Thermogemmatispora onikobensis: one gene and its partners. The protein of the gene in region 2 interacts with the protein of the main gene of each other region in a pairwise test. Links are inferred from orthologs where the notes say so. Each region holds a gene or a part of one and is shown on either strand. Other genes may lie near its edges.

Region 1 (2,939 bases), on a different replicon or contig from region 2:
CGTGAGGAAGGACCTCGATCCTGCCCAGCGGGCGCGTTCCGTGCTGCGGTTGAATCGTAGATGGCTTCGGCATACCCATGTCTTCTCTGTGCTTTCTCTGCTTTGCTGGTTTGCTGGTCTTCTTTCTGGCCTATGCACTTGCCAAAGCGAGGGCGATCTGCTATACTCGCAGAGCGTACTCAACGCTTACTAACGCTTTGCTCTCGACTTACTGGAGTGCAAGGCCCGCGTTCTGTTGCAGTATATCAAAGGCCCCCGTCAGAATCAAGGGCGCCGTCGTCTGCCCTGTAGGGTGGGGCAGGGTCGTGGTCCCCGTGGGGCGCTGTGTTTTTCTATAGTAGGATGCGTAGAGCAGGCGCCTGCCCTGGCAGCGGCAAGCCAGGGAAAGGAAAGGCCAGGCGCTGGGAGTTGTTGAGACCAGTTCAGGTCTACCAGCGGGTTGAGGGATTGTGGCAGGGTCCTGGCACCTGGCTGGATACCTCTTATCCTGATCAAGCGGCCTCCGGGCGGTAGTCCCCTGACGCGGCTCGGCGAAAGCCGTGGCCCCTCTGCCTGTACTGTCGGGTGAGCATGGGCTGGGGCCTGTCGTTCCCTCCTACTTCAAACGGCAACGGCGGAACATAGGCAGACAGGTGTCAGGATGAGCGCCTGGACGGCTTGAACTTGAAAGATGAGAAGAGAAAAGAGGAAGGGAGATTGCTATGGCTGGTCGTTGTGACCTCTGTCAGCGTAAGCCGATGTATGGCAATAAGGTGTCGCACTCGCAGCGTCATACACGGCGGCGCTTCGTGGTGAATGTGCAGCGTCGTCATCTGGAGATCAACGGGGTGCGGCGCACGGTGCATGTCTGTACGCGCTGTCTGCGTACGATGCTCAAGCTCCCCAAAGCATAGCGTTGGCCGGAGGCAGGTAAGAGCGCCGCTCGCACGGCGTTCCCTCCCCGGCCTGCCCGGCTGCCCTCTGCCGCGCGTTCGTCCGTCCTGTTATTGCTGTTCCTTCTCCCTGCTACGTCTTTTCTTTTTTTTGGGGCACGCTGAGGTCACTGGGGGCGAACCGGCTCAGGTCGGCGGCTGAAAGCCGCTGCCAGCCGCTGCTGGGTCACGAAGCGGGTGCGCAGTTGCCCGCAAGCAGCATCGATGTCGTCGCCCCGCTCGGCCCGGACGCTGTTGCTGACGCCGTGCTCGAAGAGGATCTCGCGGAAACGACGGATGGCTTCCGGCCCGGGCGGACGGTAGCCTGCCGCTGTCTTGTTGACTGGAATGCAGTTGACGTGCGCATACTGCTTGAGTGGAGACAACAGCTCGCCAAGCTGATGGGCACAAGCAGGACTATCGTTGACACCGGCCAGCAGGACATACTCGAACGTGATCTGCCTTCGCGTGGCGGCAATGTAGTCCTGACAGGCCGCCAGCACCTCGGCCAGCGGATATTTGCGGTTGACCGGCATCGTTTGCGCGCGCAGCTCGTCGTTGGGCGCATGCAGCGAGATGGCCAGGTTGACCTGCAGCCCCTCTTGACTAAGGCGCCGGATGCCGTGGGGCAGCCCTACGGTGGAGATGGTCATGTGCCGCGCGCCCAGGTTGAAGCCCTCGGCGCTGTTCAGGATGCGCAAGGCGTGGAGCACGTTGTCATAGTTATGCAGTGGCTCGCCCATGCCCATAAAGACCAGATTGGTGATGTGGTCGATAGGCTGGCTGCCGGGCAGGCCGCGAGCACGCCAGGGGGCCGCCCGCAATTCGCGCGCGAAGTGCAGAACCTGGGCCACGATTTCCCCTGCACTCAAGTGCCGCTCAAATCCCATCTGGCCCGTAGCACAGAAGGTGCAGCCAAAAGCACAACCCGCCTGGCTGGAGACGCAGACGGTGGCGCGCGCGCTGCTCCCTCCCAGGGGTGGGTAAAGCATCAGCACCGATTCGATGAGGCGGCCATCGGCCAGCTCCAGCAGGATCTTGCGCGTGCGGTCATCCTTGGAGCGCTGCTCGCTGCGAACGATGACCTGGCCAATGGTGGCTTCGCGCGCCAGACGCTGCCGGAGGCGCAGAGGCAGGTCGCTCATAGCCTCGAAGTCCGTGACCAGGTGCTTGTAGATCCAGTTGTAGACCTGCCTGGCGCGATATGGCGGCTCCCCCAGTTCCTTGAACCAGACTTCAAGCTGCGTGAGGGTCAGCCCGAACAGGTCTTGCTGAGGAGCGCTTGTCTCTGTTGTTTTCCCCCTGATGCTCATGCCTTCATTATAGCATGTTGGTCTGCCCCAGGCCAAGCCGCTAAGCCGCTGCCCCCCTGCTTGCCTTCCAGCCTCTTGCTTCCCAGGCTTCCGGCATCTTGGCTGTGACAGTGAGCCTGGAGCCTCGTTTGATTATATATCAGGAGGTTCAACTTTCTATTTCATTACTTCTCATTCATGATCTTGGGAGGAAGAAGTAAATGTCTCTGTCGTTTAACTGGATCGATCTTGCCTTTCTGGCTACAGCCATTGTGCTGGTCATCAATGGTTTCCATAATGGCCTTATTGCTAGCTTAATTAATCTGGTTGCGCTCCCGCTGGCCTTGGGTGTAGCCCTGCTCTTCGGTCCCACCTTCACCGCTGTGCTCGCTGGCAATGGTGCCGGAGCGGCGCCTCTGCTGGCCTATGCGCTGCTCTTCTTTGCTACTGTCGTTATCGTTCATATCATCACCACTCTCATTCGGGCCTTTGTGCACCGCATTCCAATGCTAGGTATTCTGGACGAGTTGCTCGGGATGGTCTTGGGTTTTGTTGAAGCCTGGCTCCTGTGGCTGGTTCTGTTACTGGCCTTGCATAACGTCCTCAGTGCCGTCCAGAATATACCGGCGGGTGATCTGAGTCAGTTCAGCGCCTGGCAGCGGGCTTACAACGAAGCCATTGCCCAGAGTCTCTTTGTGCATCTCAATCAGTGGCTACTTGGTCATCTATCTTTAAA
Region 2 (3,115 bases):
AACGGCGTCGGCGCGGGCATCACCGCGGCCCTGATCGCCAACCGCGTGGCTCAGGCTCGCAAGCATCCCTTGCGCTAGCTAGAAGGCTGCGAGATTTCTGTCTCTCTCGCTGGGAGCAGAGACTGTCTCGCCGCGTTGTTGGGTAAACGTGGATTTGAGTGAAAGAGAGGCGGGACCTTCTATGGCGAACAATAAACGCGGACCGGAACCCGGATCGCAGAAGGCCAAGCATGGCGGTCAGGCTGTGCGCGAGAAGTATGGTACGGAGTTCTACGCTAGAATCGGTAAGAAGGGAGGCGAAGCGGTCAAGCAGAAACGCGGCCCGCAATTCTATTCTGAGATCGGTAAGAAGGGCGGAGAGTCGACGAAGCGTCAGCAAGGCTCGGCTTTCTACTCGCGCATTGGTAAGAAGGGCGGTGAGCGGGGGCGTGCTGCTAGCTCTGCCGCTGCTCCAGCTCAGACATCGGATGAGAGCGGCGCGACCCCTTAGCATCGCTCGCCGCGTCTGCCGGGCGCCTCAGAGAGGAAGTGGCTTGCTCGTGCGCTCCCGCTGCTTCCCTCGCGCTTGTGTAGGCGGGCCTGAGATGAGGTATGTCGATGTTCTAGCTATTCGGCAAGCACATCTGCCGACGGGAAGAGCTGGCCTGTGAGGAGGCTAGCCAGCGGGGAGACTGGCCACCGCGGTGGTCAGCTCCCCTTGGCTTGCCTTGTCTTGTCTCGATGGTGGTCCTGGGGTCATTGGCGAAGGACGTCGCTCCCTTCCCGGCCCGGAGACCCCTCTCTGCCTCCTAGCGACGACGCAGGAAGGGAGGAGCGCTAACCTCCTGCTCCTGCTCCAGCCGCTCCTGGTAGCGGCGTGCCAGGCTACGCAAGCCCCGCAGATCTTCCAGGCTACGCTGCGGACGTGGCAAGGCAGGTGGACGCGAAGGGGCCGCTGAGGCAGCCGGGACGCCGTGGGACAGAGAAGGGCGCGGTGTCAAAGGCGGCATAGGGACCATCTGGTGAGATGCCCGAGCCGGTTCGGGCATGCCTGTGCCGTTGCTGGCCTGGGCTGGTGCCTGGAGCTGAGCCGGGCGCGATGTTCCCGCCATCAACGCTGGCGGCTGGGCTGCCAGTGGCTCCCCCATGCCAGCGGCAATCAGCGTTACTCGCAGGCTATCCTGCAACGTTGGATCGATGACCGCTCCAAAGGTAATATCTGCCGCCTCGTCGACCACGCTGCGAATGCACTCTGCCACCTCATTGACCTCAAAAAGCGTCAGATCCTCGCCACCGCTAATATTGAACAGCACACGGTGCGCTCCCTTGATGGTCACATTCAGGAAGCCACCAGCGATGGCCTGCTGGGCGGCAGCCTGAGCACGATTGCGGCCCTTCCCCTCGCCGATACTCATCAAAGCGCTGCCGGCGCCGCGCAAGACATTCCGCACATCGGCGAAATCGACGTTGACCAGCCCCGGCACATTAATGACCTCTGCGATCCCTTGCACTCCCTGGCGCAGCACGTCATCGGCGACCTTGAAGGCCTCTGCCAGGCTGCGATCTCGTGTGCTCGACATCAGCAAGCGATCGTTGGGGATAGTGATCAGCGCATCGACCTCTTTGCTCAGCTCGGCCAGGCCCTCCTGAGCCACGCGGCGGCGGCGAGAGCCTTCAAAGCTGAACGGAAGTGTCACAATGCCGATGGTCAGGGCGCCCAGCTTGCGAGCGATTGAAGCCACCACTGGGGCAGCTCCCGTACCGGTGCCTCCTCCCAAACCGGCGGCGATAAAGACCAGGTCAGCATCCTTGAGCGCGGCACGAATCTCCGCAGCGCTCTCCGTGGCGGCCCGCATACCGACAGCCGCGTTACCGCCTGCTCCCAAACCCTTAGTATAATGGTGGCCCAGGCTAATCCGCAGTGGGGCCTGTGACAGCTCCAGCACCTGCGCATCCGTATTCATTGCGATGAAACGCACGCCCCGGACATTCATATCAATCATGCGATTCACCGCATTGGTGCCTCCGCCGCCTACACCGGCCACCACAATATCAACATGGCGCGGCTCATCGCAGCGCTCCTCGGCGTCGACGGGCGCCTCAGTAGCGATCATCTCCTCTTCCGTATCCCGCTGCTCCCAGCCGGCCAGGGTGTGCTCCTCCCGCATATCCTCTCCCACCTCTACCTCATGTCGGAGTACGGCCCAGCGGTTCGCCTGCTCATCGTAGTAGAAATCTGAACCCTCGTTCACCGCCTGCCCCTGGCGGTCCCAGGGCCTCTCTCTCTCGTATCGATCGCCATGAAATATCGACTGCATGCGGACCCCCGTTTCTCTTCTCTCTGTGAGCGAGCAGCCCTTGTCTGGGTGCTGCGATGAGCAGGTAGTATGTTGCCGAAAGGCGTTCTAAGCGCATTGTAGCAAGTGTGTCAAGGGATGGCAAGACGTTCCTTCTTCCTCAAAATGCGAACCCTCCCTATCAGATATTACGGAGAGCATGGCCGGTACGTAAAACGGAGAGTGAAAAGGCCGCTTCTGTCTGCCTGTGAGTTGGGGACTCTGGGGGGGCTGATGAGATGAGCCAGGCGTCAAATCGAGCAGGAGGATAGAGATGAAGTGTAGAGTAGAGGAGCGGGAGGAAAAGCCCGAAGCAGAGTGGCCGGACTAGAAGAGCATGAGACTGGCTTTCCACTTGTCTGTGTGCTTGCCTCCTTGCTTGCCTTGCCAGACAAAGGGAAGATGCCCCGCCCGCTCTCGCTCTGCCCAGATCTCGCTCTGCCTCGGGCTCTCGGCTCGCTCCTGCAGAAGGGCTACTGATGAACGAGTTGGCCCTCGTGCGGGCGACGGGGAGCCGCCGCCCGACGCTGCTGCGGAAGGCGCGGGTCAATGTATGGCCTGGCTGTCAGCACTATTCAGGATTGGGCGCGCACCAATTGCTGCTGTGATGGCTGCTGCTGGGGCGGCTGAAACGGCTGGAACGGCTGTTGAGCGCGGGCCAGCTGCTGCTCTTCGCTTGTAGCCAGGGCGTGGGTGATCACGCGGATCACGCGCCGGATGTCCATCGGCTTGCGCAGGGGATGGATACCGCGCTGCTGCAGCTCCTCGTAGGGCAGGTCGGCGCTCATCATAATGGCTGG
Region 3 (2,960 bases), on a different replicon or contig from region 2:
AGCAAGTCACGGCGGGCATTCGACCTGGCACGCGCCTGGGAGCCGCAGAAGTCGCCTTTGCTGTCGAGGTCTTTAAAGAGGTACCCGTATTGACGGGGATTAGCAATTTTACACTACGCTATGAGAGTAAAATATATGTAAGTAATGCCGGCCCTTCCGCGCAGCAGCCGCAGACGGTGAGCCATACCACCTTCGTCATCGTCAGCCCCGCCGGCTGGGTAGCCTATCTTGGAGGGCCGGATGATGTCAACCCGCTGGCCAACCGGTTGCGCGAGTTGCAGCAGATCCTCGTCATGGCGCAGCAGAAGGGGCTTCACCTGGCAACAATTGACCTGCGCTTTGGCCTGAATGTGGTCTACACATTACAGCCATAGATAGGCAGCAGGAAGCGAGCGGGACCGGACGGGCCCGGCCTCTCCGCGTAGGCGCCCCTGATCCTGCAGAAGCAGGGCCGTTCATGCTCAATCGATAAGTCTGTAGTGCGTCTCTGATGGATACGCGGTGCGTGCGCAAGGGGGAGCAAACCAGAGGGAGGAAAGGGAGCAAGAAACAAGGTGGTAGCGCGGTGAACAGCGGTCTCCACAAGCGTGGAAATGATGAGGGCAGGAAAGAAGAGGGGCCGGGGCAAGAGGAGAAGAAAGCAAGCGGACAAGGGAGAGAGCGAGAGCGAGCGAGCGAGCGCAGCTGCGTGTCCCTAGCTAGCAATGCCGCCCGATGAGGAGCTAGATCGTGCAAGAGCGGGTGATCGTCGGAATCGACGTCGGAACAACAAAGGTCTGTGTTCTCGTTGGCGAGCTTGATCGCGACGGGAAGCTGAACATTGTTGGCGTTGGCACCTGCCCTTCACAGGGCTTGCGGCGTGGGGTGGTGGTCAACATTGAAGAGACAGTCACCTCGATCGCCGCAGCAATCGACCGTGCCGAGCGCCTCTCCGGCAAGCATATCACCACGGCCTACGTGGGCATTGCCGGCAGCCATATCGAATCGGAGAACAGCAAAGGCTTTGTCGCTATCACTCCGAGCCATCGCGATATCGTTCAGAATGATATTTGCCGGGCAATTGAAGTGGCGCGGGCGATTGCCATTCCGGCCAATCGCGAGATCATTCACGTCATTCCGCGCGGTTATGTTGTTGATGGGCAGGAGGGCATTAAGAATCCCATCGGCATGTCTGGCTTCCGCCTGGAAGTAGAGACGCATATCGTCACAGGCTCCGTCTCTTCAATTCACAACCTGATTAAATGCGTCCAGAAGGCTCATGTGGAGATTGAGGATCTGGTGCTGGAGCCGCTGGCCTCGGGGGAGGCGGTTCTGGCCGATGGTGAAACCGACCTGGGGGTGGTGCTCGTGGATGTGGGCGGCGGCACCACCGATATTGCCATCTATACCGACGGCGCCATCTGGCATACCGTGGTCCTGCCCATCGGCGGTAACCTGATTACGAGCGATATCGCGATCGGCCTGCGCCTGCCTTTCGCCGTTGCCGAAGAGCTGAAGGTAACGTACGGGCACTGTGATCCTTCAGCTATCGATGACGATGATATGATCGATCTCGCGCAATTCATGCCAGATTGTAACGATCTTGTGCCGCGCAAGCTGCTGGCCGAGATCATCCAGGCGCGCGTTGAAGAACTCTTCGAGATGGTGCATGATGAGATTAAGAAGTCGGGCTACGATGGGCTGCTACCTGCCGGCCTGGTGCTGACGGGTGGCACTGCCGAGCTTCCGGGTATTCTGGAGCTGGCCGGGCAGATCCTTGATCTGCCGGCGCGCATCGGCGTCCCTCTTGGCCTGCATGGCCTGGCCGACTCGATCTGTCGCCCAGCCTATGCGACCGCTGTCGGCCTGCTGCTCTGGGGCCTGACTCACTCCTCGCTGACCTACGAGGAGGAGGAGGAAGGACAGCAGGCGGCTCGTGGCACTATGCTGTCGCGCATCGGGCGCTGGCTACGTTCGTTTATTCCGTAAGTCTTGGGAGCCTGTGAAAGGAGACGAGACCCGGGCCGCGCATCCGGTCCGAGCGGCCTGGCTCTGGTCAGGGACCATCGGGAGCCGGGGGCGAGGGCGGGGGCGCAAGTGGAGAGAGAGAGAGAGGGAGGACATGCGCGGTGAGCGGAGCGAGAGAACTTGTGACAGGCTCGAAAGGGGGCCACGAATATATGGGATCAATGGGACAACATCAGGTTGAAGGCTTCGCCCAGATCCGTGTGATCGGGGTGGGAGGCGGCGGCAGCAACGCGGTCAATCGCATGATTCAGGCCAATATGATGGGCATCGAGTTCATTGCCGTCAATACCGATGCTCAGGCCCTGCTGTTGACGCAAGCCCCGAAGCATATCCGTATCGGCGATAAGCTGACCCGTGGCCTCGGTGCAGGAGGAAATCCTAGCGTGGGGGCCAAGGCGGCAGAGGAGAGCGCCGAGGAGCTGTATGAGGCGCTGAAAGGCTCCGACATGGTTTTCATTACCGCCGGTATGGGCGGCGGCACTGGCACCGGCGCCAGCCCCATTGTGGCGCAGATCGCCCGCGAGGTCGGGGCGCTCACGGTGGGCGTGGTCACTCGCCCCTTTAGCTTCGAGGGCAAGAAGCGCCAGCAGACGGCTGAGGAGGGCATTGCCAATCTGAAGCAGCATGTGGATACGCTGATTACCGTGCCCAATGACCGCCTGTTGCAGATCGCTGACAAGCGCACGCCACTCTCGGAAGCGTTCCGCCTGGCCGATGATGTGCTGCGCCAGGGTATTCAGGGGATCAGCGATCTGATTACAGTGCCCGGACTGATTAACCTGGATTTTGCCGATGTGAAGACAATTATGTCCGCCGCTGGCTCGGCCTTGATGGCCATCGGCGAGGCGAGTGGCGAGACGCGCGCGATCGATGCCGCCCAGATGGCGATCGCCAGCCCGCTGCTCGATATCGACATCAGTGGGGCGCGCGGCGTGCTCTTCAATATCACTGGG

What was found.
Region 1: the proteins of ftsZ (region 2) and rlmN interact in binary tests that used the Escherichia coli proteins (3 or more experiments, as listed by UniProt). The link is inferred for Thermogemmatispora onikobensis from one-to-one orthologs.
Region 3: the proteins of ftsZ (region 2) and ftsA interact in binary tests that used the Escherichia coli proteins (3 or more experiments, as listed by UniProt). The link is inferred for Thermogemmatispora onikobensis from one-to-one orthologs.

The regions. Positions count from the first base shown.
Region 1 is NZ_BDGT01000024.1:53,130-56,068, forward strand. What follows is about bases 133-2,916. They hold rlmN (dual-specificity RNA methyltransferase RlmN), read right to left. Parts: upstream 2,225-2,916; coding sequence 1,040-2,224; downstream 133-1,039. Other genes in these bases: rpmB (50S ribosomal protein L28), read left to right, coding at 702-893; BGC09_RS12000 (CvpA family protein), read left to right, coding at 2,425-2,916. Also shown: BGC09_RS11985 (Asp23/Gls24 family envelope stress response protein), read right to left, coding at 1-73; more of BGC09_RS12000, read left to right, coding at 2,917-2,939.
Region 2 is NZ_BDGT01000008.1:30,787-33,901, reverse strand. What follows is about bases 44-3,003. They hold ftsZ (cell division protein FtsZ), read right to left. Parts: upstream 2,298-3,003; coding sequence 789-2,297; downstream 44-788. Other genes in these bases: BGC09_RS05480 (response regulator), read right to left, coding at 2,891-3,003; BGC09_RS05490 (KGG domain-containing protein), read left to right, coding at 182-490; larB (nickel pincer cofactor biosynthesis protein LarB), read left to right, coding at 44-78. Outside these bases: more of larB, read left to right, coding at 1-43; more of BGC09_RS05480, read right to left, coding at 3,004-3,115. UniProt on the Escherichia coli protein: Essential cell division protein that forms a contractile ring structure (Z ring) at the future cell division site. The regulation of the ring assembly controls the timing and the location of cell division.
Region 3 is NZ_BDGT01000027.1:58,059-61,018, reverse strand. Bases 44-2,848 are described here. They hold ftsA (cell division protein FtsA), read left to right. Parts: upstream 44-729; coding sequence 730-1,968; downstream 1,969-2,848. Other genes in these bases: BGC09_RS12975 (cell division protein FtsQ/DivIB), read left to right, coding at 44-374. Outside these bases: more of BGC09_RS12975, read left to right, coding at 1-43. UniProt on the Escherichia coli protein: Essential cell division protein that assists in the assembly of the Z ring. May serve as the principal membrane anchor for the Z ring.